DNA from 2 places in the Arthrobacter sp. PTI12 genome. Region 2 is predicted to be linked to the other one. Evidence: riboswitches for the same ligand, from Rfam matches in the RefSeq annotation. Region 2 holds a riboswitch; the other holds the start of a gene.
The links. Region 2 has a riboswitch for cyclic di-AMP ahead of AC1MBU_RS05055 (NlpC/P60 family protein). Riboswitches for the same ligand answer to the same signal wherever they lie in the genome.
Positions count from the first base shown of each region.

Region 1: linked by a shared signal. The riboswitch ahead of AC1MBU_RS11320 (C40 family peptidase) and the one ahead of AC1MBU_RS05055 (NlpC/P60 family protein) in region 2 are both predicted to bind cyclic di-AMP.

Region 1 covers NZ_CM155256.1:2,353,557-2,368,880, forward strand. Annotated here, with positions in the region: gene ftsY (signal recognition particle-docking protein FtsY) at 1-69, opposite strand, end outside; gene AC1MBU_RS11295 (MFS transporter) at 136-1,398, shown strand; gene smc (chromosome segregation protein SMC) at 1,373-4,945, opposite strand; gene AC1MBU_RS11305 (3-oxoacyl-ACP synthase III) at 5,227-6,249, shown strand; gene AC1MBU_RS11310 (alpha/beta fold hydrolase) at 6,243-8,837, shown strand; gene AC1MBU_RS11315 (NAD-dependent epimerase/dehydratase family protein) at 8,834-9,823, shown strand; gene AC1MBU_RS11320 (C40 family peptidase) at 9,947-10,867, opposite strand; cyclic di-AMP (ydaO/yuaA leader) riboswitch at 10,872-11,051, opposite strand; gene AC1MBU_RS11325 (hypothetical protein) at 11,163-11,444, opposite strand; gene mutM (bifunctional DNA-formamidopyrimidine glycosylase/DNA-(apurinic or apyrimidinic site) lyase) at 11,529-12,539, opposite strand; gene rnc (ribonuclease III) at 12,555-13,286, opposite strand; gene rpmF (50S ribosomal protein L32) at 13,343-13,546, opposite strand; gene AC1MBU_RS11345 (YceD family protein) at 13,549-14,082, opposite strand; gene AC1MBU_RS11350 (TOBE domain-containing protein) at 14,300-14,734, shown strand; gene modA (molybdate ABC transporter substrate-binding protein) at 14,731-15,324, shown strand, end outside.
Region 2 covers NZ_CM155256.1:1,004,155-1,019,478, reverse strand. Annotated here, with positions in the region: gene AC1MBU_RS05085 (FdhF/YdeP family oxidoreductase) at 1-1,338, shown strand, start outside; gene AC1MBU_RS05080 (molybdopterin molybdotransferase MoeA) at 1,380-2,633, opposite strand; gene AC1MBU_RS05075 (DUF6457 domain-containing protein) at 2,630-2,914, opposite strand; gene mobA (molybdenum cofactor guanylyltransferase) at 2,928-3,569, opposite strand; gene AC1MBU_RS05065 (HNH endonuclease) at 3,566-4,066, opposite strand; gene AC1MBU_RS05060 (NlpC/P60 family protein) at 4,252-5,100, opposite strand; gene AC1MBU_RS05055 (NlpC/P60 family protein) at 5,124-5,930, opposite strand; cyclic di-AMP (ydaO/yuaA leader) riboswitch at 5,936-6,095, opposite strand; gene AC1MBU_RS05050 (M23 family metallopeptidase) at 6,252-7,130, opposite strand; cyclic di-AMP (ydaO/yuaA leader) riboswitch at 7,228-7,421, opposite strand; gene AC1MBU_RS05045 (iron-dependent transcriptional repressor DtxR) at 7,539-8,243, opposite strand; gene serC (phosphoserine transaminase) at 8,484-9,611, shown strand; gene AC1MBU_RS05035 (MFS transporter) at 9,608-10,894, opposite strand; gene AC1MBU_RS05030 (DUF3027 domain-containing protein) at 10,928-11,485, opposite strand; gene AC1MBU_RS05025 (cold-shock protein) at 11,491-11,874, opposite strand; gene AC1MBU_RS05020 (hypothetical protein) at 12,056-12,319, shown strand; gene AC1MBU_RS05015 (helicase-associated domain-containing protein) at 12,422-14,806, shown strand; gene AC1MBU_RS05010 (DNA repair helicase XPB) at 14,799-15,324, shown strand, end outside.

The DNA of each region.
Region 1 (15,324 bases), 1.3 Mb from region 2:
GGCTGCAAGCGAACCCAGAACAGCCAGGGCGACGACTATGTAAATAACTATCGGGAGGATCTCGTTCACGCTTCCAAGCTTCTCACACGGCCGCCCGGCAGTTGGGGCGCGCAGAAACTGGGAGAATCATGAATCGTGGTTGCTTTCAGAAACTTTCCCCGGCGCACGAAACCCGGCTCCGCCGCTGAAGAACGCCCGCGCCTGCCGCGCGAGATCAAGGTACTCATCGCCGCGGCCTTCGTCATCGCGATCGGCTTCGGGCTCGTTGCGCCGGTGCTCCCGCAGTTCGCCCAGAGCTTCGGCGTGGAGGCGACAGCGGCTGCCGTGATCGTCAGCGCCTTCGCGTTCACCCGGCTTGTCTTTGCGCCCGCCGGCGGCAAGTTGGTCGAACGCCTCGGTGAGCGTCCGGTGTATGTGGCCGGCCTGCTGATTGTCGCGCTGTCGACGGCGGCATGCGCGTTCGCAGCTGACTACGGGCAGTTGCTGGTCTTCCGCGGCCTTGGCGGCATCGGCTCGACCATGTTCACAATCTCGGCGATGGGTCTCATTGTCCGTATTGCGCCGGCTGGGATGCGGGGACGGGTGACGGGCGCCTATGCCTCGGCGTTTCTCCTCGGAAGCATTGCCGGCCCGTTCCTGGGCGGATTGCTGGCCGGGTTCGGCCTGAGGGTTCCGTTTCTTGTGTATGCGGGCGCGCTGCTGATTGCGGCCGCCGTCGTCTTCTTCCAGCTCAAGGACTCCACGCTGGGCACCCGCACGGCAGCTGCCGCCCAGCCGGCCCTCACCGTGCGAAAAGCCGTCCGGGATTCGGCGTACCGGGCCGCGCTCGTGTCCGGCTTCGCAAACGGTTGGGCGTCCTTCGGCGTGCGCATGGCGCTCGTGCCGCTGTTCGCAGCGGCAGTGCTCGGAGCAGGCCCGGAGGTGGCCGGAATCGCCCTCGCCTTCTTCGCCGGCGGGACTGCACTCGCTCTGACAGTCTCCGGCAGGCTGGCCGATTCACTCGGCCGGAAACCGCTCGTACTCACCGGATTGGCCGTCAACGGCGCCGCGATGGCATGCCTTGGCCTCACCACGGATGTGACGACATTCCTCGCCGTCTCAGTGGTCGCGGGCATCGGCGCAGGCATCCTCAACCCGGCACAGCAGGCGGCTGTCGCCGACGTCATCGGCAACGACAGGAGCGGCGGCAAGGTGCTGGCCGCCTTCCAGATGAGCACCGATACCGGAGCCATCTTCGGGCCGATCCTGGCCGGGCTGCTCGTCGATGCCTTCTCCTACGGCTGGGCCTTCGGGCTCACCGGCGTGACGGCCCTGGCCGCTTTCCTGATGTGGACGGCGGCACGCGAGACGCTGGTCGATACGGACCTGTCCGTCAGGCGTCCACCAGCCGCTGGCTGATCACCGTAGACACGCCATCGCCGCGCATCGTCACGCCGTAGAGCGCGTCCGCCACCTCCATGGTGCGTTTCTGGTGGGTGATGACGATGAGCTGGCTTGACTCCCGCAGTTCCTCGAAGATGGTGATGAGCCGGCCAAGGTTGGTGTCATCGAGTGCCGCCTCCACCTCGTCCATCACATAGAACGGGGAGGGGCGGGCCTTGAAGATCGCCACCAGGAGTGCGACGGCGGTGAGTGACCTTTCGCCGCCGGACAGCAGTGAGAGCCTCTTGATCTTCTTGCCCGCCGGCCTCGCCTCGACCTCGATGCCAGTGGTCAGCATGTCCTCCGGATCGGTCAGGACCAACCGGCCCTCGCCGCCTGGGAACAAACGACCGAACACGCGCTCGAACTGCTCCGCAGTGTCCCGGTAGGCGGCGGTGAACACCTGTTCCACGCGCTCGTCGACCTCGCGGATGATGTCCAGCAAGTCCTTACGGGTGGCTTTGAGGTCCTCCAGCTGGGTGCTGAGGAACTGGTGACGCTCCTCGAGCGCCGCAAACTCCTCCAGCGCCAGCGGATTCACCTTGCCGAGCGCCGAAAGATCCCGCTCGGCCCGCTTGAGGCGCTTCTCCTGCTCTCCGCGGACATACGGCACGCCCTCACGGATGGCATTGCCGTCGTCGTCCACGGCCACGTGCAGCTCCGCCCACTTGTCCGCCGGCTGCGCGGGGGCCGGAACGGGTTGGTCCGGTCCGAATTCGGCGACCAGGTGATCCGCAGTGAGCCCCAGCTCATCGATAGCCCGGTTCTGAAGTGCCTCGATCCTCAGCCGCTGCTGGGCGCGGGCCAATTCATCCCGGTGCACGGAATCGGTCAACTCCGCCAGCTCTTCCATCAGCGACTCGTTGCGAGCGCGGACTCCGGCGAGCTCGGCCTCCCACGCGGACCGTACCTCGTCAGCAGCGTTCCGGGCGCGGCCGGCACGGTTGACTGAGACGTCGAGGAAGGCCACGGCCTGGTGCGCGGCCTTTCCTACGGCGGCTGCCTTGGCGCTCTGGAGCCGGCGGATCCTGGCCCGCTCCGCTGCCTGTTCCCGTGCTGCCCGCTCCGTCTGCGCCGCACGCTCCAGGGACACTGCCCGACTTGCGGTTGCCCGCAGCTGCTCCTCAGCGCTCCGCAGCGCAAGACGTGCCTCCATTTCCGCCTGACGCGCGTGTGTCGCGGCCAGAGCGAGCATGTCCCGGCTCTGGGTGTCGGGCTCAGCGTCCGCCGGAGCGTCCTGTGCGTGCGCGAGCCGTTGCGCGATTTCCTCAAGGCGGCCCTGCTCCGCGGCAAGGTTTTCCTCGGCCGCTTCCGCCAGGCGTGTCAGCCGCTCGGTTTCCCCTGAGGCGGAGCGCAGGACTGATCCCAGCTGGCCCAGCTTCTCTGCGACGGCAGCGAGCCGTGCATCCGACTCATGCAGCCTCTCCAGCGCCGCGTCTGCCCGTTCCTGAGCCTCCTTCCGCTGTGCGGTGGCTGCAGAAATCCCGAAGCGGGCGCGCTCGTTCCGTTCGGTAGCGATACGAAGGGCTTCGGTTGCCTCATCGACAGCTGCCTGAATTTCCAGGGTGCCGGGCGCCGCGGCAGTGCCTCCCCGCACTGAGACCGCCGTATAGACGTCACCCTCACGTGTCACTGCGGTCAGCGAAGGATGCCGCTGCACCAGATCCGCGGCGTCCGCAAGCGACTCAACGACGACGACGGCAGACAGCAGGGCGCGCACGGCCGCTTCCACGCCGCCGCGGCTGGTGACGAGCGAAGCGGCGGCGCGGGCGCCGTCGGGCAGCGCTTCAACGCCTGTCTCCTGACCGGCCGGGACCGCGACGAGAAGCTCGACCCGGCCGGCGTCGTCGTCCTTCATACGTTGAAGGGCAGCACCGGCGGCACCGAGCGATTCAACTGCGACTCCCTCGGACAACGAGCCCAGCGCGGCCGCTATGGCGGCCTCGTAGCCCGGCTCCACCGTCAGCAGCCCCGCAACCGGCCCGAGCACCCCGTCCATCCCGGCCGCCAACAGGGTCCTTGACCCGTCTTTGCGCTCCAGGCCGAGACGCAGGGCTTCGACTCGTGCCTGGAGCGCGCCGCGTTCCCGCTCGGCCGACCGCTCCTGCGCCTTGAGGTCTTCCAGCCTCTCCAGCACAGCGTCAAGGGCGGCGCCGGCTTCCTCATAATCGGCGTCCAGGCCCTCTTCGCCTTCCTCCGCACCGGCAACCTGCGATTCGAGCGCAGTGAACTCGCTCTGCGCACGACGACGACGTTCGGCCACCTCGACGACGGACTCGCGGAGCCTGCCCAGTTCTGCCTCCGCCGCTTCGACCCGGGACCGCGCTGCGCCCACCTGACCGGACAGCTTAGCGAGCCCTTCCCGCCGGTCCGAAGCTGCGCGCAGCAGCGACGCGAGGCGCTGCTCCTCGGCGGCGGCCGCGTCTTCCGCCTCGGCGCGCTGCTCGAGCGCGTCCTCAAGCATGTCGGAAAGCTCGGCAACGCGTTCGTGCAGCTCAGTCTCTTCGGCACGGACAACCGCGGCCTGCCGGTCCAACTCAGCGGGGTCACGCCCACCCTCCCCTGCGGTGTCCACAGACCCCAGCAGACGACGGCGCTCCTCGGCGAGGGCGCCGAGGGACCTGAAGCGTTCGCGGGCGGATGAAAGTCGGTACCAGGTGTCACGTGCTGCATTCAGCCGCGGGGTAGCCTCCGCGGCAAGGCCTTCAAGTTCCGCCTGCCGGGACCGCCCGGCCTCAAGGAGGGACTCGACCTCGGCACGCCGTTGCTTCAGTGCAGTCTCGTCAGCAATCTCCTGCTCGAAAGACGAGGTGAGCTGCACCAGGTCGTCGGCGAGCAGCCGCGCACGCGCATCGCGGGCCTCGAACTGCACCTGTTGGGCACGGCGGGCGACATCCGCCTGCTTGCCGAGCGGGGTCAGCTGCCGTCGCAGCTCGCCGGTGAGGTCGGTGAGCCGGGTGAGGTTGGCCTGCATGGCCTCGAGCTTGCGGACCGTCTTTTCCTTGCGCCGGCGGTGCTTCAGTATTCCGGCGGCTTCCTCGATGAACCCCCGCCGGTCTTCAGGTGTTGCGTGCAACACACGATCCAGCTGGCCCTGCCCGACGATGACGTGCATCTCCCTCCCGAGCCCGGAATCGGAGAGCAGCTCCTGGATGTCGAGGAGCCGGCAATTATTTCCGTTGATTGCGTACTCGGAGCCGCCCGCCCGGAAAAGGGTGCGGGATATTGTCACCTCTGAATACTCGATCGGCAGCGCTCCGTCGGCATTGTCAATGGTCAACGACACCTGGGCGCGGCCCAGCGGCGGCCTGCCGGAGGTGCCCGCGAAGATGACGTCTTCCATTTTTCCGCCGCGCAGCGTCTTCGCGCCCTGCTCGCCCATCACCCAGGCGAGGGCGTCCACAACGTTCGATTTGCCGGATCCGTTGGGACCGACGACGGCGGTGACTCCAGGTTCAAAGTCGAAGGTCGTCGCAGAGGCAAAAGACTTGAAGCCTCGAACGGTCAGACTTTTCAGGTGCACGGGTCTCGGGTCTCCAAAAAGGGATTGTTACCCATAATCTACTGCGTTCACAGCCGGTTTCACGGCATTTACCCACGCAGCTCCACCCGGGTATCTCCGGTGTCAACGTGCCGTTATCTGCCGGAGGAACTAGGCTTTCCTCAGGAACGTTAGTAACCGAAGTATGCTTATCATTTTCAGATTGGCATCCACTGCCGGCAAAGCGCTATCGGTTCCGGTGCAGCGAACAGCGGACCAGCGGACCACCCGCACAGGGAATAGACGGACACGAGGCAGGAAATTTGACCGGTAATTTCAACTTCCGACATCACAACACCGCGCTCCTCGGCGTGGAAAGTGTTGAGGCACCGGTCATCGTCACGTCTGCGGAATTCGATCGCATCCTCTCCCCGGCCCTGAAACGGCTCCGGCTGTCCAAAGGGCTTTTGCAGCGCGTGGCGGGAATCACCGAGCGGCGCTGGTGGGCACCCGGAACGGGATTCGAAGACGGCGCCATCGAAGCGGGCGCCAAGGCCCTCGCATCAACAGGTATCGCGGCTTCCCAGATCGGGCTGCTGATCAACACCTCGGTCTCCCGCACCAATCTCGAACCATCCGTTGCGGTGAAGATCCACAACGGTCTGGGGCTGCCGTCCTCCGCCATGAATTTTGATGTCGCCAACGCGTGTCTGGGTTTCGTCAATGGGATGACCCTGGCGGCAAACATGATCGAAGCCGGCCAGATCCAGTACGCCATGGTGGTCAATGGTGAAGACGCCCAGGCCACCCAGGAAGCCACCCTTCGGCGGCTGAATGAGCCAACGGCCACGCGTGAGAGTTTCATGCAGGAGTTTGCAACGCTGACCTTAGGTTCCGGCGCAGCCGCCGCCATTCTGGGCCCGGCGGATCTCCACCCGGGCTCCCACCGCGTCCTCGGCGGAGTGGCGCGTGCCGGTACTGAGCATCACGAATTGTGCGTCGGAGGTATCGACGGCATGTATACGGACGCACAGGGGCTGCTCGACGGCGGCCTGGAGCTGGTGGTTGACGCCTGGACCGAAGCCCAACAGGACTGGAACTGGTCGGACATGGACCGCTATGTCACCCACCAGGTGAGTACCACCCATACCAAGGCAATCATCGAAGCCGTCGATCTCGATCCAGCCCGGGTCCCCCAGACCTTCCCTCTCTGGGGCAACGTCGGGCCGGCGTCACTGCCCATGACGCTCGCCGCGGAAGCCCAGCGGCTTACTACCGGCGACCGCGTGCTGTGCATGGGTGTGGGCTCCGGCCTCAACACCGCGATGCTGGAGATTGAGTGGTAGAACTTCCCGGCGTCGACCCGTCGTGGTCGGCCTACCTCGACGTGCCGTCCACAGCCGACGTTGATCCGGCTGGAACCATCAACCGGTGGCACTACCTGGACAACCTGGCCTCCGTAACCGGTGATCTCCGCGGCACGCTGCTCTGTGTCCACGGCAATCCCACCTGGTCCTACCTCTGGCGCAGCTTGCTGGCCGCGGGTGCCGAGCACGGTTGGCGGGTCATCGCCGTTGACCAGCTCGAGATGGGCTATTCCGAACGGACCGGACGCGCCCGGCGTCTCGCCGACCGCGTACGCGACCTCGAGGATTTCGTCTCCGCGGTCGGGCTCAGCGGACCTCTAGTGACAGTTGGACACGACTGGGGCGGCGTCGTCAGCCTTGGCTTCGCCGACCGCAATCGCGCGAACCTCACCGCCGTCGTCCTGACCAATACGGCAATCCACCAGAACCCGGGCTCCCCCATTCCCGCGCCGCTGCGCCTCGCTCTCAGCGGCGCCGTGCACCGGGTGGGAACGTCGACAACAACCGCTTTCCTCGATACAACGCTTGCGCTGGCCCGCCCGCGTCTCACCCGGGATGTACGGGCGGCTTACCGCCTGCCTTACCGGACAGCCGCCCGACGCCGAGGCATCGAACAGTTCGTCGCTGACATTCCCGTTGGTCCCGGGCACCCAAGCCACGCGGAGTTGAGCCGGATTGCCGACTCCATCCGTACACTCGACGTGCCCGTGTTTCTGCTGTGGGGCCCGGCAGATCCGATTTTTTCGGACACCTATCTCGATGACCTGGCGGAACGCCTTCCGCAGGCTGATATACACCGCTTCGAGGGCGCAAGCCATTTGGTCGCTGAAGACCGTGACATCGCCTCGCCAATCTTTGATTGGCTTGACCACCGCACCGAGAACGACGACGACGGCCGTCCCGCCCGTCCCTCCGCAGCGTTCACCCCGCTCTGGCAGCAGATCCACGAGCGGAGCAGCGGTCCTGCTGCTGACATGCTGGCGGTGGCAGATATGGGAAGCTACGGTGCGGTGGCCGACTCGCTGTCGTGGAAGGAACTGGAGGACAGGGTCAGCCGCCTCGCCGCCGGCCTCAGCCGGATCGGAGTCAAGGCGGGAAGCAGGGTCAGCCTGATGGTTCCCCCGGGCATTGAGCTGACCACGTTGATTTATGCCTGCCTGAGATTGGGCGCTGTGATCGTGGTCGCGGACGCCGGGCTGGGGGTCAAGGGGCTCAGCCGCGCCGTTCGCGGCACTGTGCCGGACTTCCTCATCGGCATTGAACGCGCGCTCGTCGCCGGCAGGCTGTTCGGGTGGCCGGGCACCCGCGTCAGCGTCGGAGCAGCGCCACGGGCTCGGCTCCTCGGTGCGCGTCACCGCCTCGAAGACCTCCTCGCTGGGCACCCGAGCTATGCGGGCGATGATCCCGCCCCCGATTCCGACGCGGCGATCCTGTTCACCTCCGGATCGACAGGACCGGCGAAAGGTGTTGTGTACACACACCGCCAGCTGTCGGCGATGCGGGACACTCTCTCTGCAACTCTCAACCTTGCGCCGGGCAGCGCTCTCGTTGCTGGTTTTGCGCCCTTCGCCCTGCTTGGCCCCGCACTGGGAGCGGCTTCGGTTACACCCGATATGGACGTCACCGCTCCGCGAACGCTGACTGCACGGGCGCTGGCCGATGCCGCCGCGGCCATCGACGCCACCACGGTTTTCGCTTCCCCCGCTGCCCTGCGCAACGTCCTGGCCACAGCCTCGGGCATTGTCCCCGGCCGCAAGGATGCCTTGCAACGCGTCAGGGTGCTGCTTTCTGCGGGAGCCCCTATCCCCGTGAACCTCCTGGAGCAATTGCAGCCATTGGTACCCGGTGCCGCACTGCACACGCCCTACGGCATGACGGAAGCGCTGCCCGTCACTGACATACAGCTCGAGGACATTCGCGAGGCCCTGGACAGTTCGGTAGCAGGAGCCGGGAACGGCGTCTGTGTTGGACGAGCGGTACCGGGTGCGGAGGTCAGCATCAGCGCGCTTGACCCCACGGGCACTGCCACCGGTGTGCCCTCGGATTTGCCAGGCGTTACGGGCGAGATCCTCGTGCGTGCTCCGCACGTCAAAGACCGCTATTACCGGTTATGGATCACGGAGCGGGCATCATCACGCACCGCGGGCTGGCACCGCACCGGCGACGTCGGGCATCTCGACGCGGACGGACGGCTCTGGGTGGAGGGCCGGCTTGCACACGTCATCACGTCCGCAGACGGCGTTCTGACACCCGTGGGCCCCGAGCAGTCGATCGAACAGTTGAAGGAGGTTCGCCAGGCGGCCGTGGTCGGTGTCGGTCCAACGGGCACACAGGCCGTTGTCGCCGTCGTCGTTCCTGTGGAAGCTGCCGATCAGGCGGGCCTGGCGCCTGGCCCTTTGTCGGATATGGTCCGGGACGTTGTCCGGCCGGGCGGAGTCCGTCTCGCTGCAGTCCTCACGCTGTCCGCCCTTCCGACCGATATCCGGCATAACGCAAAAATCGACCGTACAGCAGTAGCTGCGTGGGCCGGCGACGCGCTCCAGGGGCGTGGGAGGAAGAAGCCGTGAAGGTCCTCGTCACCGGTGCCAGCGGGATGCTGGGCGGCGCGGTGGCGTCCCTGCTCCTGCGCAACGGCCGCGATGTCAGGACCTTCCAGCGGCGTCCCTCCGGTGTGCCGGGCGCGGAGGACCTAGCAGGTGACCTCGCTGACGGTTCCGCCCTTGCGAACGCTGTCGCGGGGGTCGACGCCGTCATTCACCTCGCGGCAAAGGTGTCTGTCACCGGCAATCCGGATGCTTTCTACCGCACCAATGTGCTCGGCACAGCTGGGCTCCTGGCTGCGGCCCGGTCCGCGGGCGTTCAGCACTTCGTGCACGTTTCCTCGCCGTCAGTGGCCCACACCGGAGCGTCGCTGGTTGGCGCGGTTGCCGGGCCGGCTCAGCCGGAGCTCGCCCGCGGATCCTATGCGCGCACCAAGGCGCAGGCGGAGATCCTTGCTCTCGAGGCGAACGACGGCCAGATGCCGGTCGCGGTTCTGCGCCCCCATATTGTCTGGGGACCCGGTGACACCCAGCTGGTAGAGCGGGTACTCAGCCGGGCCCGCGCGGGCAGGCTGCCACTGCTTGCCGGTGGAACCGCGCTCGTTGACACAACCTACGTGGACAATGCGGCGTCGGCCATCGCTGCCGCCCTTGACCGGATGGAGTACATCTCCGGATCCCCGCTGGTCATCACGAACGGTGAACCGCGCCCGATCGGTGAGCTCCTCACCCGCATTTGCTCCGCCGGCGGCGTCCGGGAACCCCGGAGATCGATCCCAGGCTGGGCAGGCAGAGCGGCCGGCAGCGTCGTCGAAAGTATCTGGCGCGCTTCCAAGGCCGACAGCGAGCCTCCCATGACCCGCTTCCTCGCGGAGCAGTTGTCAACGGCCCATTGGTTCGACCAGCGGCACACCAGGTCCCTGCTTGGCTGGACTCCGGAGGTGAGCCTGGACGAGGGTTTTGCACGCCTCGCCGCGCACTATGGCGATTCAGCGTCGCGCATCAGGCACTGATGTTCAGATAACTGACGGTTTGCGATCGGACCCTCAGCCTGCCACCTGTCGCGTTGGTTCATTAAATCCCGCTGGGAAGGACCTTTACAGGTCCTCCCCAGCGACGAGAGACTAACGCGAAGATTAGACGCGCACGAAGTAGGCGCCCGGCAGATCGCTCAGCGGGTGCTGCATGGTGAGGTTTGCACCATTCATTCCGCTGCTGATGACCTGGCCGTTGCCGGCGTAGACGGCTACGTGTCCGCCCGTGATGACAATGTCGCCCGGTGCAGGTGTGCTAACCGGGGTACCGTACGCAGCGAACTGTGCCGGTCCGAGATCGCCCGTACCAAGGGCCTTTTCGAGGAGCACGGTGCAATCCTGGATAGCACCGGCTGCGAGCTGGGCCCTAGCCGACGCGAGGATGCCTGCGCCGCTGGCGCTGCCCGAGTTGTCTGCAACCTGGATGTTGCTGGAGGCAAGGCTGATGCCCATGGTGCTGGTCTCGACCGGTGCCGGAGCAACAGCAGCTGCCTGTACCTGCACTGCAGGCGCGGCTGCCGGAGCTGCTACCTGAATCTGCTGTACCGGAGCGGGCGCCGGAGCTGCGGCAGGAGCCGGAGCGGCAGCAGCGCTACCGGAGAGGCTGATGACCTGACCCGGGTAAATGATCGAATCCCAGCCGAGGCCGTTAGCAGCGAACACGGCGTCCAGGCTGACGCCATAGTTCGCTGCGATCGAGCCGAGAGTGTCCCCGGACTGCACAGTGTGGGTAGGAGCATTGACGGCCGGAGCCGGCGCCACGGGAGCCGGAGCAACCGGAGCTGCCGGGGCCACAGGAGCGGCTGCAGCCTGGACGTTGGCCTCAACTGACGGTGCTGGGGTGTAAGTGGTGGTGCCCGCGCTTGCTGGCAGGGCCGCTCCGAACATGATTCCGGAAGCTGCTACAACAACGGCTGCTGGGCGGCCAACGGTGCCGGCGTGTGAGCTCACTGCCTTGGAAACGACCTGCATGGTGCTGGGCGGGGTTGCACGGTGGCGTGCGATATGACGGTTTTTGGACACGGAAATAGCCTCTCCCAATGCCGGCGGAGTTAGCTGTCGGATTCGGATGGGAGCCACCCGGACTACCGGTCTTGGACCGGTGAGTCTTCACCCCTAGGACTTCTGAAGAAGCCCGCTATCTGGTTCCCCCGCTCCTGCCGCAGTGTGTAGCGAACGGACCTTCCGACGGCGGCAGGATTAGGCAATCCACCAGAAGGAAGCCGGGCTTTTGAGCCCGGCGTGTCCATAACGTTACATTCTTTCGGGCTGGATGTCACATTTCAATCACGAGAAACGCCGGTTCAGCCGCGCCGGATTAGATTTTGTACTCGTCCTGCGCGCTTTTGGGGCCGTCCTGATCGCCATTGCGGTGCATGGCTGACTGCGCCTTTTTCAGGGCCTGCTCTGCCTGCGCCTGAACCTCCGGAGCCTTCGTTTTTACCGTCTCCGATGCCTGGGAAACCTTGTCCTGGACCTTCGGGTTGTTCCAGAGCTCGTTGGCCTTCACTTTGATCTGCTCATAGCTTGCACGACCGGCCCGGGCGCCCAGAACGTAGCCTGCTGCCATACCTGCTGCAAAAACCAACTTGTTCTTCATCGCGATACTCCTGACGTGTCGGGTACTGAGATACTGAGATATCGAATCTAGTCAGCTTACTTACTTTTGTCACGTCGGAGCCGCTCACCAGCGTCCGTTACGCGGCCGTGGCTGGCACCTGGGGCACGTGTATGAGGACCGGTTCATGAAGGTGTCGCGCCGGATCAGGGAATCCAAACCATTCTCGAAGCATCGCCGACAGGGCTTCCGCTCCCGCCCGTAGGCGTTCAGCGCGCGCTCAAAGTATCCGGACGCGCCGTTCACGTTTACGTAAAGCGAATCGAAGCTGGTGCCGCCTGCCTCGAGCGCCCGGATCATGACGTCCCTACACGACTCGACCAGTCGCGAGGCTTCTGCACGCCGAAGGGTGTCAGTGGGGCGGGCGTAGTGCAGCTTCGCTGCCCACAATGATTCGTCGGCATAGATGTTTCCGATTCCCGAGACGAGCGTCTGGTCGAGCAAGGCGCGTTTGAGCCCCGTGCGGCGGGAATGCAGCTTGCGATAGAAATCCTCGAAGGAGAATGCAGGGTCCAGCGGGTCACGTGCGATGTGCGTCGCTTCAACCGGCACCAGGGGAACGAGGTCCTCCCCCAGTCCGCCGGGAAGACCATCAGCTGTTGCCACCATGCTCGTGACAAAAAGCCCGCCGAAGATCCGCTGGTCCACGAAACGAAGCTCCTCCGGCACCGGCTGAGGCCCAGCAGCCGGAGACAGCCGAAGGCGAACCTTCAGGTGCTTCTCGTCCGGCTGGGTGCGGTCCTCGACCAGCAACTGGCCGCTCATTCCAAGATGAGCCATGAGCGCAACTGGCGGCCTGCCGTCCGGGAGTTCCTTTGAGGACGCCAGGTCCGGTGACGGCGCAGGCCGGGAGCCGCCGTCGTCATCGGTGAGGGTAAGGGGCAGCCAGAGGAACTTGCCCCGACGCACGGCATCGCTGACGCGGGCTCCGATGAGGTTTCCAATGAAATCCTCGATGCCGAGGGCATGGCGGCGGATTGAACGGGGGTCCAGGACGTCGACCGCCTCGATGCGGCGCCCGCGGACCCAGCGCGCGAGACCCCTGCGCACTACCTCCACCTCAGGAAGCTCAGGCATAACGAGGTGCAAAGATCACGTGGAGTGGCGGAGCTGTGCGTCCGCGTGTGCGAGAGGCAGTTGGTTTACCTCAGGCTGAAGGAGCTTCCACGAGGCAGAGGCAGCCTCTTGCTCGGCCTCCTTCTTGGAGCGCCCGGAACCCGAACCGTAGGTCGCTCCGCCGATCACCAGGACGGCCTCGAACCGGCGGTCATGGTCAGGCCCGAAGCCCGTCACCTTGTAGTCGATAACCCCCATGCGCTGTGCCGCGGCGATTTCCTGGATGCTGGTCTTCCAGTCCGTTCCGGCGCCAAGGGCTGCGGCGTCCCGGAGCACCGGACCGATGATGCGCATGACGAGGCACCGTGCGGTCTCCATGCCGTTGCTGAGATAGGTGGCGCCGATGATGGCTTCCATGGTGTCAGCAAGAATTGAGGATTTGTCCCAGCCATTGGTGAGCTTCTCTCCCTGTCCCAGGAGGATGTGCTGCCCGAGATCAAGGCCGCGGGCAATCTTCGCGAGGGCGCGGGTACTCACCACCGCCGAACGCCTCTTGGCGAGTTCACCCTCTGAAAGATCAGGATTGTCCCGGTAGAGAGCGTCCGTGACCGAAAGCCCGAGGACGGAGTCGCCGAGGAATTCGAGGCGTTCGTTGGTAGGGATTCCGCCCTGTTCATACGCATAGGACCGATGTGTCAGGGCAAGACGAAGCGTCTCGGCGTCAATAGTGACACCGAGACGCTTCAAAAGATCTTCTGAACTCTCCACGCGGCGACGCTTTCGCGATCGAAGCCTCAAGCACCGTAAACCGGTGCTCTTGGCGTTTAGACGTCGGCTACCTTGCGGCCCTTGTACTCAAGGAACAACTCAGTGCCGGCGGAATCGGTGACAACCTTGGCCTGGTGGGCAAGGCTGTAAGTGACGCGACCGTTCTCCACCGTCTTCACCAGCTTGGGAGCAACAGCCTTCCACTGGGACCGGCGTGCACGCGTATTCGAGCGGGACATTTTCCGCTTGGGAACAGCCACGACTAACTCTCTTCTCTCTTGTCTGACTCTGTCTTAACTTCTGGTTCCGCTGCCTCAGGGCCGGCGGCCGCACCGGCCAACCCTGTCAGAGCAGCCCAGCGGGGGTCAAGGACCTCGTGCCGGTGTCCGGGGTCATCTTCCAGGCGAGCACCACATTCAGCGCACAAACCCTGGCAGTCCTCCCGGCATACCGGTTGGAACGGCAGCGATGTCACTACTGCGTCCCGCAGCACCGGTTCGAGATTGACTGTGTCATTCTCGACCTGACGCTGCAGGTCCTCCTCTTCATCCTCCGCCATCTCAGGGGCGTCGTAGTAGAAGAGTTCCTGCACATCGACACTGGTGCCGTAGCTGAGCGGGTCCAGGCACCTACCGCATTCGCCGGATACTTCGACGTCAACGGTTCCCGATACCAGGATCCCCTCGTGCACAGCCTCGAACCTCAGGTCCAACTCCATGCTGGAGCCTTCCTGAACGCCGATGAGCGCCACACCAAAATCTTTCGGCGCGGGCACATGTTCTTCGACTGTCCGCATGCTCCCCGGGCTGCGCCCAAGATCCCTGACGTTGAAGACCAGGGGCGAACTGAGATCGCTTTTGATGAAAACTCCTGTAGAACATGTGACCGACGAACCATCTTAGCCCGAAACCAAGCCCCGCCCCAAACCCATTCCGCCATGGTCTCGACCGGGATGGAAAAATCTGTTCAGATACGGGTCATTTGGTTGCACATACCACGATAGGTTGGATGTTATGACTCAAGTACGCATCCGAGACGCCGCGCAGTTTCTGGGCGTCAGTACCGATACCGTGCGCCGCTGGATCGACGATGGAATCCTGGGCGCTAAGCGCTCATCGGGTGTCCTCTCTGTCGACGGACTGGAGCTCGCACGCCTGGCACGCGATCGCGCTGTCCTTCCCGCAGACCCGCACGGTGTTGCAACGTCCGCCCGCAACCGCTTTGTGGGGCTGGTGACAGAGGTAACCAGCGACAGAGTGATGTCGCAGGTCGAGCTCCAGTGCGGACCGCTCCGGGTTGTTTCCCTGATGAGCAGCGAAGCGGTACGCGAGCTTGGGATAGAGCCGGGCACCGTTGCTGTTGCTGTCATCAAAGCAACTAACGTCATCGTTGAGACATCAGCGGATAATTTCACCTCTCAACCCCGATCAGCCGGCGGCCCCAGGTGACGCGCCGCTTGCGCAGGCTGGTGAGCGCCGTCGTCGTCGTGTGTGCCCTTGCCTCCTGCAGCAACACGGATCCGGCGGCGGATGGCGTCCTCAACGTCTACGCAGCCGCTTCACTCCAGGCCCCCTTTGAGGAAATCGCCACTGAATTCGAAGCCGTCCATCCAGGGCTGAGCGTGCAACTGAACCTTGCGGGATCATCGGACCTGGCGACGCAGATCATCGCCGGGGCGCCCGCCGAGGTCTTCGCCCCGGCGAATACTGCCACGATGGAGCAGGTAGCTGCCGAGGGCCTGCTGGCCTCGCCGTCGAAGACGTTTGCCACCAACGTGCTGACCATCGCAGTGGCAGCGGGAAACCCGCTCGGCATCGAATCTCTTGAGTCACTCACAGAGCCTGGTATTGCCACGGTGCTGTGCGCTCCGCAGGTGCCCTGCGGAGCCGCGGCTGCGGCAGCGCAGGAAGTAGGCGGCGTCTGGCTTGAGCCCGTCAGCGAGGAGGGCTCGGTTACCGACGTCCTTGGCAAGGTCTCCTCCGGGCAGGCCGACGCCGGGCTGGTCTATGTCACCGATGTTGACGCCTCGGGCGGCGCC
Region 2 (15,324 bases):
GAGGAGACCGTGCTGGAGGCGACGGGGCTGCGTTCTGAAGAGATCGACGAACTGGCCGACCGCTACATCAGGTCCAAGAGGACCATCATTACCTGGGCCATGGGCGTCACGCAGCAGAAGAACGGCGTCGGCACCATCAAGGAAATGATCAACCTGCTGCTGCTGCGCGGCAACATGGGCCGGCCTGGCGCGGGCGCCTCTCCCATCCGCGGACACTCCAATGTGCAGGGCGACCGCACCATGGGCATCTGGGAGCAGATGCCGGACTCGTTCCTGGACGCGCTCGGTAAGGAATTCCGGTTTGAACCACCCCGCGAGCACGGCGTGGACTCCGTCGCGGCGGTCAGGGGAATGCGCGACGGCGACATCAAGTTCTTCCTCGCACTCGGCGGCAACTTCGTCGCAGCGATGTCGGACACCGCAGCCACCGAAGCGGCCATGCAGAACCTTGAGATGAACGCGCAGATCTCCACCAAGCTCAATCGCTCCCACACGGTTATCAGTGAGGACGCAGAAGCGCTCATCCTTCCCACGCTCGGCCGCACCGAGATCGACATCCAGGCAACCGGCCCGCAGTTCGTCTCCGTCGAGGACACTGTCAGCGCCGTGCACTCCTCTGAAGGCAGGGTAGACCCGGTGGCACCGGGGCTGCTGTCCGAGGTTGCCATCGTGAGCCGGTTGGCACAGGCCACCATCGGTGACCGCATTGACGCTGACTGGCAGGGATTCGAGGACGACTACGACCGCATCCGGGACCACATTGCACACGTGGTTCCAGGGTGTGAGAACTACAACCGGCGGATCCGCGAGAAGGACGGCTTCCTGCTGGCCAACGGGCCGCGTGATTCGCGAAAGTTCAATACCCCCAGCGGCAAGGCGATGATCACCGTCAACGAACTGGACCCGATGGAGTGCCCGCCCGGCCGCTTGATCCTCCAGACCATGCGCTCGCATGACCAGTTCAACACCACCATCTACGGCTACAACGACCGCTACCGCGGAATCAAGAAGGGCCGCCATGTGGTCTTTGTGAATCCCGAGGATCTCGCAGAACTCGGCTTCAAGGACGGCGATCTTGTGGACGTGCACGGCGAGTACCTGGACGGCAAGGACCGCGCGCTGCGCAAGTTCCGGGCGGTTGCGTACCCCACCGCACGCGGCTGTGCTGCGGCGTACTACCCGGAGGCAAACGTCCTGGTTCCGCTGGACGACACCGTGAAGGGCAGCAACACCCCGGTCTCAAAGGGCGTCATCATCCGGCTGGAGCCGGCAGCTGACGGGCCGGCGGGCGGCACCGGCGAGGAGAACGCGCGGGAGAACATGCCGGCTACCGTCTGACCTGCACCGCCCTGCCGCGTTTCAGCTGAACGAGGGAGCTGCTAGCTGAACCACGGCAGGGTGAGTGCCGGTACCTTTTCGTCCGGCTCACAACCATGTTCAGGTACAACGAGGACGCCGTCGGCATCCGCCAGACCGCGCAGCATGCCCGAACGGTGGTGGACTGTGGGCATGGCGCGTCCGTTCTCCAGGCGGTACGGCACCAGCCGAGTGCGCCCTTCCAGCGGCTTGAAGGCCTCACCTGCCAGAACTGAGCGGGACTCCGGGAAGGCGGCTCCCCGCAGACCGGCCAACAGCGGTGCTCCCACCGTGAACAGCGCCATCATCGCGGCGAGCGGGTTGCCGGGCAGGCCCACAAAGAATCGGCCGTCCGGCAGCCGTGCCAGGAGCGTAGGGTGTCCGGGGCGCATGGCGATGCCGTCGATGAGAAGCTCAGCCTCGAGCACAGCCAGCGCGCGGCGGATGTGGTCCGCATCCGAGGAACCGGTGCCGCCGGTGCTGATCAGGACGTCTCCGGAAGCCCTCGCGAGAGAGACTTCATCTGTGGCCTCGGCGCTGATGGCAGCAACGACGTCGTCCAGATCATCACGCGCGCGGGCCACCGTATCCACGTGGCCGCCCAGCATGGTGAGCAGGCCGGGCAACTGCGGGCCGAACGTATCGCGAACCTGGCCCGCCTCGGGCAACCCTGCCTCGATCACTTCATCACCGGTCAACAGCAGGGACACCCGTGGCGCACGGAGAACGGGAAGCGTGTCATACCCGCAGACTGCGGCCAGCGCGATCTGCGCGGGATTGAGCACCGCACCGGCAGCTATGGCCTGCGCTCCCTCTGCCGCTTCCTCACCTGCCGGGCGGATATGTTCGTTCTCGAGCGGCTCGTCGGGGCGGGCACGGTCATTGCGGGTGAGCATGCCATCCCGGATGGCTCCGTGCTCAGAACGAAGAATTCCGGTAGCCCCTCGGGGCACCACGCCGCCTGTAAGGATGAACGTGGCCTGACCGGGTTCCAGCGTGGCGTAGCCGGACTTCTTGTGCTCGTGTGCCCGGTGCCAGGGGCTCTCATCCTCCTGAACGGGTGTGATCAGCATCCACGGCGGCTCACCGCTGAGCGCCCAACCGTCCATCGCCGAGGACGCGTAGTGCGGGATGGGCTGCAGCGCCACGACAGGTTCAGCAAGGGTCTGGCCGAGAGCGTCCGCGAGGTTCACGGTCTGTACAGGCTTAGGAGATGCCGATTCATACGCCAGCCGCCGGGCCTCCTGCCAGCTCAACTCGTGCCCTGCACTGCTCATCGGCGGTCTTCCGACCCGGCGACGGGCGGGCACGCCGCATGGGCGGCCCGCAGCGCTGACCGCATGGCCGTTCCGCTGTCTGCCTGCCCGATCCCGACGGCCATTCCGGCTGCATAACCGGCGATGAACGTGGTGAGCGGCGCTGCGGGTCGAACAACCGAGTGCGCCGCCTGACCGGCCAGCGCCAAAACGGCATCGACATCGACCTCGATGCCCTCAAGTTCAAACGTTTCCAGAAGCTTCTCGCTCCACTGCCTGAGCAGGCGTTCCCGATCCTCCATGGTGAACCTTCCGCTATCTGCCCGCGCCTGGCTCCTCCACCCCGAACTGCCGGGCATCGGACCACGTATCAATGTCAGTGGTTGAGCCCGCGGGAACTTCGACTGGACTCCATGTCACCCTAGCAAGGAGCGCGCGCATAGACAGATTCCTTACTTCCTGCTTTTCCACTGTGGCCAGGTCAGCCCAGCGGTACAGTGCGGCAAGCGGTTGGTCCCTGCCGCCGTCGTGAGCCAGAACCGAGGCGCCCGTTTCAGCGGCGCCTCGCATGAGTGCAGGCAGTGCGTCGCTGATCCGCGGCATGTCGCACGCAAGCACAAGCACCCAGGGCGCGGGATCGGTCATCAGATGTACGACGGCGGCGCTCACCGCCGCTGCCGGCCCCCCGAAGGGCGGGTCTTCCCGTACCAGTTCCGCCCGGGGCGGCAGATCGGGCGCCGGTCCGCCAACAACGACAAGCCGCCGGGCTTCATTCAGAGCGCTGCAGGTTCGTTCCAGAAGGGAGAATCCATCGACGATCAGGGTTGACTTGGGGACCCCTCCGAGCCTTGAGGACCTGCCTCCGGTGAGCACAACGGCGTCGTACATCAACTCGCTGGCGCCACCGACACCGGCGGCAATGCTACCGGCGCCCCGGCCGTCGCGTGTATTGCTCACGCGGCGTTGTCAGCGGGCAGGAATTCGCACCACTGCGGCAGCGGTTTTTCCAATTCCCGGATCTGCCAGAACGTCCCCCGGGGCGGCGTAGGCACAATTCGCAGGGACCAACCCAGCGAGGCCAGTGTCTTGTCACCCTTGGCGTTGTTGCAGCGTAGGCAGCAGGCCACCAGATTCTCCCAACTGTCCTCGCCCCCACGCGATCGCGGAACAACGTGATCAATGGTCGAGGCAGGCTTGCCGCAGTAGGCGCACAGGTGGTTGTCACGCCGGAGCACTCCACGGCGGGTCGCGACGGTGCCGCTACGGTAGGGGATCTTCACATACCTGTTGAGGAGGATGACTGATGGCCGCGACAGCACTTCGTTGGGGCCCACTACCGGGTCCTCCCCTTCTGCGACGACGCTGGCCTTGCCCGTAAGAACAAGCACGAGCGCCCGGCGGAAGGTCACGACCGCCAGTGGTTCGTATCCAGCATTCAGAACGAGAGTGCGCATGCACATTCCTCTTTGCCATCCATAGCCGCAGGATTGAATCCCTGAGGTCCCTGAAGCTACGGCGAAGGTACTTCGGATTGACAGTGCAAGAGTAAGCCGTTGCCGGGAGGATCCGTCAATCGCCACGCACGACAAAGCCCTCCGCCTGATAGGCAGAGGGCTTTGTCGAGGGAGGGTAAGGGAGATCAGCCGCCAACGCGGATGTAAACACCGCCGGAGCCGAGTTCTGCAGGTGCCACAACGGTCTGGTTGCCATTGAAACCACCGTGAACGGCCTGCCCTCCACCGATGTATACAGCGATGTGGGCTGCGCCCATGCCACCGTCAGCGTAGTAGATGAGATCGCCGGGAATAGCTTCCGCGGCGCTGACCGTGCGGCCGAGGGAGAGATAGCCGGCCGGCCATCCATGGAAGTTGATGCCGGCAGCGGCAAGGGCGTTGCTGGCGAGGCGGGTGCAGTCCTGGATTACTCCGAGCTGACCCTGCGCAGCGGCAGCAATGGTGGCCGCTACACCCGAGGAGACCTGGGGAGCTGCGGGCGCGGGCTTCTCGGCGACAGCAGCCGGTGCAGCAACAGGAGCCGCTGCCTGTATGGCGACAGCGGCCTCCGCTACGACGGCGGGTGCTGCTTCTGCGACTGTAGCTGTCTCCGCCACCGGAGCGGCTTCGATGATCTGGGCCTGCGGCTGCACAACAGGTACAGCCTCGACAACAGGGGCAGCCACAGTGGGCGCCGCCACTGCCTTGACGGCAGCCTTGTTGAAGGAGATTTTGGCATCCGCCGGGGCCTGAATCGGGGCCTTGGCGCCCTGAACCTCAAGCGTGGTGGTGACGGTGTTGCGCTCCGCGGGCAGCTCCACAGCGTTGGCCGCGACTCCGCTGGACAGAACGAGGCCCGAAGCCGCCGCGATGACGGCTGCCTGGCGACCTACACCGCCGGCGTTGTCACTGACTGCGCGGGCAATGGAGGAGAGGTGGGCTGAACGCTGCACTTCGGCGCGGTGGCGCGCTATGGCACGGGTGTTAGAGGTCATGTGTGTGCTCCAGGTATCTGTTCTTAGCTAACGCGGACGAAGCTAGAGCCAGCGAGATCGGACAGGCTGTGCAGCCCGGTATTCATACCGTTCAGGCCACCGCTGATGACCTGGCCGTTACCTACGTAGATGGCAACGTGACCTGCGGAGACAACGAGGTCACCGGGTGCAGGAGTGGAAACGACTGAGCCGAAAGCGAAGAAATCGCTCGGCGCGATGTCCCCGACCGACTTGCCGATTGAGCGCAGCGCCTTCTCAACCATGGCGGTGCAATCCTGGGCAACGCCGATCTGCGAGTAGGCCGAGCCTACGAGCGCTGCGCCGATTCCGCTGGAGGTGGGCGCCTCGACGGGAGCCGGAGCCTCAGCGGCGGGAGCCTTTACCTCAACCTCTGCCTGGGGAGCTGCCGCAACCTCGACGGCGGGCTCAACGACCGGGGCCGGAGCGGCCACAGCTGCTTCATTCTGAACTACTGCTTCAGCCTGCACTGTGACGGCTGGGGCGGGCTCAACAGCCTCGACGACCGGAGCTGCTACAGCTTCAACGGCTGCTCGCTCGAAGGTGACGGTTGCGTCAGCGGCGGCGCTGACGCTGACCGGCTGAGCTGCCACGGCACTGAGGGTCTTGACTGCCTGGGCCGAGCGCTGGGCGTCAGAAGCGCCATGAGCCGGAAGGCCTGCGGTGAGGACGAGTCCGGAAGCAGCGACGATGACTGCTGCCTGGCGTCCTACGGAACCTGCGTTCGAAGACACAGCCCTGGAAATGGCTGCGAGCGAATTTGTATGAGCCGGAACCGCACGATGGCGCCCCAGCGCAGAGCTATTTGACACGTTGAATTGCCTCTCCCTACGCCTGCGAGGTGAGCTGTCGGATTCGGATGGGAGTCACCCGGCCGCGGATCGTCTCAGATCCAGCGACTTAACCCCAAGGACTTCAAGAAGAAGCCCACAATTGGTTCCCCCGCCCCTGCCATGCGATTGTTGCGAACGGAACTCGTACAGTGGCAGAGCTAGGCGATCTGCACGAGTGCGCCGAACCCCCTGCGATTCGGCACGAGTTAGACGGTACATCAGTTCTCTGGCTATGTCACATTCCGGTCACGGAACGGTGTGTTCATGATTACGACGCGGCCAACCGGCGCGGAAAATGACTCAGAGCCAGCCGAGCGGATCGACGTTTTTGCCGTCGACAAGGACCTCAAAATGCAGGTGGCATCCGGTTGAGGCGCCTGTGGAACCCACGCGTGCTATCGCGTCGCCACGCTCCACAACCTGGCCCACCGCCACGTCCATGGCCGACAGGTGGTTGTAGGTGGTTTCCAGTCCGTTGGCATGCTTGATCACCACACGGTTGCCGCCCCCGTATGCGTGCCAGCCTGCAAACGTGACGGTGCCGGCCGCAGCCGCCAAGACAGAGGTCCCGCAGGCTTCGCTCATGTCCTGTCCGGTGTGGAGTTCCCCTGCACCGGTGATTGGGCTGATCCTGGCTCCGAAAGCGGAGCTCATCACCATACGGTCCAAGGGTGCTGAGAGAGAGCCCTTGGCCTCCGCAGTCACGATGTCTCCACCGGATGCGGAAACGATCTCGGCAAGCTTCGCATCGGGATCGAAGGTGCTGTGCAGTGCCGCGCGGTCAAATGAGACATCCGCACCGGCGGCAGCCTGCACTGGCTGCAGTTCTTCCTGCTCAGCTGCAGCAGCCACGGTTTGCGCTTCAGCGGGCACCACTGCGGCGGTGGTGGGCAGCGCAACCGTGAGCACCATGCCAGAGGCAGCGGCCGCAATGGCAACCTTCTGGCTGAGTCCGGCGAAGGAAACGTCGCGGCGAGTGCTGGCTGCGCGGCGTCGTCGTTCGGTGCGTTGGGCATCACGGGGGCGTAAGGAAACTACCGGGGCTACCGTTCCGGTGCGGGCTTCACGGCGGGGCAGCGGATTATCCGGGCAGGTGGAAACCGGCGCCGGGAAAGCGTTGATTTCAGTGCACACCGGGCTGGACGGCGCTGCTGCGTTGTCCGCAGCCTGACGTGCCAAGCGCTCAGCTCGTTCCCGCCTATGCGCATCGCGTGGCCGCGCTTCAGCGACCGGGGTGCTCGCACGGCGGCGCCCCGAAGCAGTGTTCGACAAGGAGACCCTTTCTCATTCTTTGCCTGCGAAGTTAGCTGTCGGATTCGAGTATGAGAAAACTCGGTTCAGATCCCTGCGGTGTGGCAGCATCCGAACTTCACCCCAAGGCCATGGCATGCCATGACCGGTTGTGGGTCCTCCGCCCCTGTCCATCTGTGTAACACTGCGTTCGCTGACAGGGTTAGGCAGGCGAACCAGGTAACGCTGGAGTATCAGCGCCAGGAACCAACTATAGCCGTGAGCGCCGGAAAGTAATCATTTCGTAACCATGCTGTGGATATCCTTCGGGAATCCAGAGCCTTCCGGTCCGGCGCCTCAGAACTGCGGCTGAACCGCCACAAAAACATGCGAAGCAACTTCCGGCGGCAACTCCAGCGCACCCTCCACGCCGGGCACCCGAACGGACACGTAGTCTCCCACTGCCTGCAGGGTCATCTGCGCTCCGGGACGCAGACCGCCTTCGTCCAGTTGGGTCAGCAGTTCGGGATCCACCTGAATGGGTTCGGCCAGCCGGACAAGGGTAACAATCGAACCCGCAGTGTAGTTTGCCATCGTGTCCGTAAGCGTGCGCACGCCCAAGGTGAACGCTTCCGACGGGGTACCGCCCAGGGCCTCAAGGCCAGGGATGGGATTGCCGTAGGGTGATTCGGTCGGCTGGCCCAGCAGCTCATACAGGCGCCGCTCAACCCGCTCGCTCATCACGTGTTCCCACCTGCACGCCTCATCGTGGACGTAGGCCCAGTCCAGGCCGATGACATCGGAGAGCAGTCGTTCCGCCAGCCGATGCTTGCGCATCACCTCGGTGGCCCGCCGGCGCCCGAGCTCGGTCAGTTCAAGGTGACGGTCGCCGGTCACCACTACGAGTCCGTCACGTTCCATCCGACCGACAGTCTGCGAGACCGTAGGGCCTGAGTGACGAAGGCGCTCGGCGATCCGGGCACGCAGCGCAACGATGTTTTCTTCCTCAAGTTCAAGGATTGTCCGCAGATACATCTCGGTGGTGTCGATGAGGTCCGTCATTTGCGGGGTTCAGCTCCTTGGCACTGGTGCGGTTTGAGCGTTGATGCAGCGGCTGCCTGCAGTGCCCAACAGATGGGCCGCCGTCGTCATCCCTACGCCCCACAAGGTTAACCCATTTACACAGCGTCACCCGCCCCGCTGATCCGGGCGCATCCGAAGCCGGTCACAATGCATCTGCGCTGAGCGTGCTGGGGCAGAATGGTCTGCGACCCCATCGCAAGCAACCTCCCTGGAGTAACCATGAGCGATCCCGCCGACATCCGCATCCCCGCCGAGCTGCTGCCGCAGGATGGCCGGTTCGGTGCGGGTCCCTCCAGAACGCGCCCCGAGCAGCTGGAAGCGCTGAACCGGGCAGGAACGGCCCTGCTTGGAACCTCACATCGGCAGGCACCGGTCAAGAATCTGGTGGGTTCGGTCCGGGCCGGTTTGATGGACTTCTTCGGCGCCCCGGAAGGCTACGAAGTGATTCTCGGTGTTGGAGGGTCCACTGCTTTTTGGGATGTCGCCTCCTTCGGTCTCGTTGAAGCGCGTGCGCAGCATCTCTCCTTTGGTGAGTTCGGATCCAAGTTCGCAGCGGCGACGTCCAAGGCACCATTCCTGGGCGAGTCAACGGTCATCACCTCTGACCCCGGCTCCCGGCCGGTGCCCGTCGCGGAGCCGGGCATCGACTTCTATGCCTGGCCGCAGAACGAAACCTCAACCGGTGTGGCGGCGCCGGTCGAGCGGGTGGCGGGCGCGGATCACGGCGCGCTCATCTGCATCGATGCAACCTCCGCTGCCGGCGGGTTGTCGGTGGACGTCTCAGAGGCTGACGTGTACTACTTTGCTCCGCAGAAGAACTTCGCGTCCGACGGCGGACTCTGGCTTGGCCTCTTTTCCCCCGCTGCACTCGAAAGGGCAGCGGCGATCAAGGCTTCGAAGCGCTGGATCCCGGACTTCCTCGACCTTCAGACGGCGATCGACAACTCACGCCTGAATCAGACCTACAACACACCGGCACTGTCCACGCTTGTGACACTCAATGCTCAGATCGAGTGGCTCAACAGCAACGGCGGGCTGGAATTCGCTGCAGCGCGAACCGCCGATTCCGCCAGCCGCATCTACAGTTGGGCTGAGTCCTCCGCCGTTGCCGCACCCTTTGTGCAGAACCCGGACCACCGCTCCAACGTCATCGCGACGATCGACTTCGCGGAGACTGTTGACGCTGCCGCCGTAGCCAGGACCCTCCGCGCAAACGGGATTGTCGACGTCGAACCGTACCGGAAGCTGGGCCGCAACCAGTTGCGCATCGCCACCTTCGTGGCAATCGAGCCCGCCGACGTATCGGCGCTGCTGGAATGCATTGACTACGTGGTGGAGCGTTCCTAGCCGTTCCGTTCCGCAGTATTCCGCGCTGTCGCGGCAAGGGTCAGTTTGAGCCGCCGCGGCGAGGGATGGATGAGACGGACCCGCACGTGATGCGACCGCGCTACCCAGGCCAGCCCGGCCACCGCGGCCACGAAGCCCGACGCCGCAGCGACCACCAGTCCCCACCGCGGCCCGTAGGCGTTGGTGACCCAACCGACGATGGGCGCTCCGATAGGCGTCCCGCCCAGGAAGATCGCAAAGTACAGGGCCATGACCCGGCCGCGCATCTCCTGCACGGTTGTGGTCTGAACGTAGGCGTTGGCGCTGGTCATCAGCGTCAGCGCGAAGAGTCCCACTGGAACAAGGGCCAGCCCGAAAAGCCAGACGGACGGTGCCAGCGCAGCCAGCAGGCACGCGAGGCCAAAGGCACCGGCTGCTCCGAAGACGAACCTGAGCCGCGGCCGGTCCCGCCTCGCCGAAAGCAGCGCCCCCGCCACGGAACCCACCGCCATGATCGAGGACAGCGTGCCGAAGACTCCCGCGCCTGTTCCGAACTCAGTGCGTGCCATCGCCGCAATATAGACGGCGAAGTTCAAGCCGAAGGTTCCGACCACGAAAATTGCGAACATCACCATCATGAGATCCGGCCGCTGCTGCACATAGCGGAAACCTGCTCGGATCCTCCCGCGACCGGGCGCCGAGCGGTTGAGTACACGCAGTTCTTTTTGACGGATAGTGACGAGGACGAAGATCATCGCCCCGAACGTCACTGCGTTGATCAGGAAGACCCAGCCGGGCCCTACGGCAACCGTGAGTAAACCCGCAACTGCGGGACCGAACATCCGAGCGCCGTTGAAAGAGGCGCTGTTCAGGGCCACCGCGTTGGGAAGGTAATCATCGCGCACCAGTTCGGAGACGAAGGCCTGGCGCGCGGGAGCGTCAATGGCGGAGACGACGCCCAGAGCAAGCGCAAACGCGTACACATGCCAGAGCTCCGCCAGGCCGAGCACCACGAGGAGGCCCAGCCCTACGCCGAGCGCCGCCATCGCGGCCTGGGTTCCCATCAATAGCTTGCGGCGATCAACGGAGTCAGCGATCAGCCCGGCCCACGGAGCTATGAAGAGCTGCGGCCCCAACTGCAAGGCCATGACAATACCCATAGCCGCGGCGTCCTGATCGGTGAGGATGTCATAGACAAGCCAGTCCTGGGCTGTGCGCTGCATCCAGGTGCCCACGTTGGAAATCAGGGCGCCGATGAACCAGAGCCGGTAGTTGTGGATATGCAGGGATCGGAACATGCCCATCAGGCAGCCTTCCTTTCCGCGCTCCCCCACACCTCAGGCAACTGGAGATTCGCCTCCAGGGGCGGCCTCGGCGTCAGTCTCAGCAACGTCAACCTCCGGAACCCGTGCGGCGTCCTCCGAAGTTGCATCTTCCGGAGTTGCATCTTCCGGCGTTACGGCTTTCGGTGCTGCCGAGTCTTCCTCCGCTGTGTCCTCCGGGCGAACGCGTTCAGACCAGGGCACCCAGTCAGGCGCCAAAAGTGCGTTTTCGGAGGGCAGCAGCCCTACTTCACAGACCGTGGCGTCCTTGCCGCGCGGAACCCGCGCCAGGGTTGCGAACCAGTGCCAGCCCTCGTACCCGGGGACGTGTGCGGCGAAGCGATGCGTCACGAGCCGCTCGGCATCGGGGAAAGCACCGACATGCTCCCCCACCTCATGTTCCCCGGCAACCTCCAGCAGGCCATTCCGCGCGGCGTCCACCGCCGCAGCCAGCACAGCGTCAGGCCTGGACGGCTTACGGACCGGCCTGCGCTTTGCTGCAGGCGCTGCGGGGGCCGCCGTCGCGACGGGCTCCGCCTCAGCTGTTTCCATTGATGCCGGGGTTTCACTCATGCGGGCTAAACGTCCAGATCATCCGCGACCGCGCGCAGCACTGCGGCGACCTTCGCGGAGTGCGACTTGTCCGGGTACCGCCCGCGCCGCAAACCGTTGGACACATCATCCAGCAGCCGGATCAGATCCTCGGTGATCACGGCCATGTCATCAGCGTTCTTGCGCGTTGCCTTGGCAACCGAGGGCGGCACGTCAAGAATGCGTGCGGACAGCGCCTGGAGACCCTTGCGTCCGTCAGCGACTCCGAACTCGAGCCGCGTTCCGACCTTGACTTCAGTCACGCCGGCCGGAAGCGCCGAGGCATGCAGGAACACTTCCTTGCCGTCATCCGTCGCCAGGAAACCGAAACCCTTCTCGGAGTCGAACCATTTGACCTTGCCGATAGGCACGTAATTACCTCGTTCTCGAACTACTTGCGCGCAATCCGTTGGCGCTTCACCAATGGTTACCGAGGGCAACCGGAAGGGTGTCAGTCAGCCGGGGCTGCGCAGGGAAAAAGTCTGCCTTAACAGGATACCCGGCACTGACGGGCGAAATGGGCGATCCGCGTCCTTGTACGCTAGGAGCATCATGTCGCAAAACCCTTCCTCTGTCCCTGCCGCCAACGATGACGGCGGCCGCAACACCCGGCGTGCGCGGCTGGCCCTGCTCATTGCCGCGGTCGGCTTCGCGGTCCTCGGCCTGCTGTCCCTGGTGGCGGTACTCCTCTCCGCGTGGGCCGGCGCGGAGGCTTGGCCGGGATTTGTTACCGCTGCCTATTTCTTTCTGCCGCTCGGCTTCCTGTTGATGGCTGCCAGCGTGGTTGTCAGCGTTCTTAGGCGCGGGCGCAGCTGAGTTTTCCCTATAGTCGCCGCTGGATTCTCATTTCCTACGGGCGCCCACGCCCAGACATCGGCAGTCATCTCACCGCCGCCCGGTGCGAGTAACGTTAATCCGGTGTCCGCTATCCGTGCTCTTGCCGAGGACCTTGTTTCCCGCAGCGACGCCGAACTCCGAAGGCTGATGTCCGCGCGCCCGGATGTTGTCCTGCCGCCGGTGCCGGATTTTGCAGCCCTCGCGGCCCGGGCCTCGACCCGGGTAAGCGTCCAGCGTGCCCTTGAGGGCTTGAATACTCCGCAGCTCATGGTGCTCGAGGCAGTAGTGCTCACCACCAACCTCGACGCGGCCGTCGGTGCCACAGCCACAGGCCTCAAGGCGTCCATATCCTCGATGACGGCGAAGACGCTCGAGCCCTTTCTCACTCAGCTTCACGAGGTGGCGCTCCTGCGAACCGGCCCCGCGGCCAGGGGCCGCCGCTCCTACTTCCCCCTTGAATCCCTTCACGATGCGCTTGGTCCCTACCCTGCAGGCCTTGGACGTCCACTGGCCTTGCTGGCCCAGCAGTACCCGGAGTACGCCGCGCGGATGGCGGCCGGACTGGAACTGCTGTCCGCTTCCGGGATTCCTGGTGCAGCGGGTCCGTCCGCATCCGATCCCGCAACTACCCTCGCGGCGATCCTCGACACATCCTGGGACGCTGTGCTGGAGGCGGCTCCCAGCGCAACGGGTGACCTGCTGGAAAAACTCGCGGCCTCTCCGGTGGGCTCGGCAAAGGCAGGCGCATCAAGCACGGCGACGCCCCTTGAGTGGCTTCTTGAGCGCGGACTCCTCATCCGTCTCGACGCCAATCATGTCGAGCTTCCGCGGGAAGTGGGAATTGCGGCACGTGGTGGCATGATTATTCCCTCGCTGCCGGCCTCGCCACCGGTTCCGCAGCTCGCTGCGGTCCGCGCCGGCCTTCGGGACAACGCCGCCTTCGGGGCCATCGCTGAAACGCTCAGGCTCGTCACCGAACTCCTTACCAGCGTGCAGGCGGAGCCAATCGCGACCCTCCGCACCGGAGGTGTGGGCGTTCGGGAGATTCGACGGCTCGCCGATGCCCTGCGGGTGGACCGTGTCCAGGTGGCCTGGCTGCTTGAGCTGGCAGCACTGGGCCGCTTGATAGTGCTGGATCCGGACAGCTCACGCTGGATGGCCGCCCCTGGTGGATCCTGGCACCTCGCCGAACGCCACGAGCAGTGGCTCCGGCTGGTGCAAGCGTGGCTCGACGCTGAGCGCGCTCCTTCCCTGGTGGGCGGGCAGCTGCCCACCGGCAGTACGGTCAATGTGCTGTCTTCGGAGGCAACGCGCACTGACGCGCCGGCGGTCCGCCGTCGTCTGTTGTCAGCCGCGGACGCGCTCTCGGCCGAGACAGAGCACGATGACGGCCGCGCCCCGGTCCTTGACGCACCATCCCTCGTCGAACGCCTCACGTGGCACCAGCCCCGCCTGCGCCGGCGGTTTTCGCGGCTGGTGCCGGGCATGGTCGAGGAGCTGGGCCACCTCGGCCTGCTGGGATCGGGTGCGCTGACCGGGCTGGGCGCGGCGATCGCCCAGGAACGGTTCGACGATGCCGCGGCCACACTTCGCAACGCGCTCCCCGAGCCGCTCACGCACTTCGTGCTGCAGGCGGACCTGACCGCGGTAGCGCCGGGCTACCTTGAGCCGGGTGTGGCGCGCGAGCTGGCGCTGCTGGCATCCGCGGAGGGGCAGGGCCCGGCAACCGTATACAGGTTCTCCGCACAGTCAGTGCGCCGGGCGCTCGACGACGGGCAGGACGCCGTGGCAATCCTGACCTTCCTTGAGAAGCACTCCGCGACAAACGTCCCGCAACCGCTGCGCTATCTGGTGGAAGACACCGCAGCCCGTTACGGCTCCCTGCGCGTTGGTCCCGCATCCAGCTACGTTCGAAGCGACGACGACGCCGCTCTAACGGCCCTGCTCTCTGATCCTGCCGCTGCCTCGCTCGGGCTCGCCCGGCTCGCTCCGACGGTCGTGACGGCCCGGGCCACGCCGGCTGAATTGGTCGCTTCCCTGCGTGAGCTCGGCTATTCGCCCGCCTTGGAGGGCGGCGCGGCACCGCGGGTTACCTTACGGGCGGCAGCCGGCTCCGCGCCGTCGTCGTCCGCGGTACGGACCAGCCCCTGGATACTTACGGAGGCAGACCTTGAAGCGCAGATGACGGTGCTGCGGGGCAACGGCCGGCCCGGCGCGGGCGGAGGAGCCGAAAGCGAGGCGATGATCGGCCTTGAAACGCTGCGGACTGCGATCCGAACAAAGCAGGCCGTCCGGATGGGCTTTGCGGACAGCGCAGGGAATTCCACCCGTCAGGTGTTTGTTCCACTGTCGGTCCATGCCGGCCGTGTACGGGTCTTCGACCCGGAGAAGGAAACCGAGCGCGTAATTTCCGTGCATCGGATCATGGATGTGGAAACTGTGGAAGGGGCTTCAACGGATGCCTAACGGGCCGCTGATCGTCCAGAGCGACAAGACCATCCTGCTGGAGGTGGATCACGAGCAGGCCACCGAAGCCCGGCATGCCATCGCCGCTTTCGCCGAACTGGAGCGCGCGCCGGAGCATGTGCACAGCTACCGCCTCACTCCCCTTGGGTTGTGGAACGCCCGCGCGGCAGGGCTCGACGCCGAACAGGTGCTGGATACGCTGCTGAAGTACTCCCGTTTCCCGGTGCCGCACGCGCTCCTCGTCGACGTCGAGGAAACAATGTCCCGCTACGGCCGGCTGCGGTTGGAAAAGGATGACCAGCACGGCCTCGTGCTGCGCACCAACGACTACCCCGTGCTCGAGGAAGTCCTGCACGCGAAGAAGATCGAGCCGCTTCTGGGCCCGCGCATTGACGGCGAGACGGTGGTGGTGCACTCGTCCCAGCGCGGGCAGCTGAAGCAGCTCCTGCTCAAACTCGGGTGGCCGGCTGAGGATCTCGCCGGCTATGTTGACGGCACCCCGCACCCCATCATGCTCA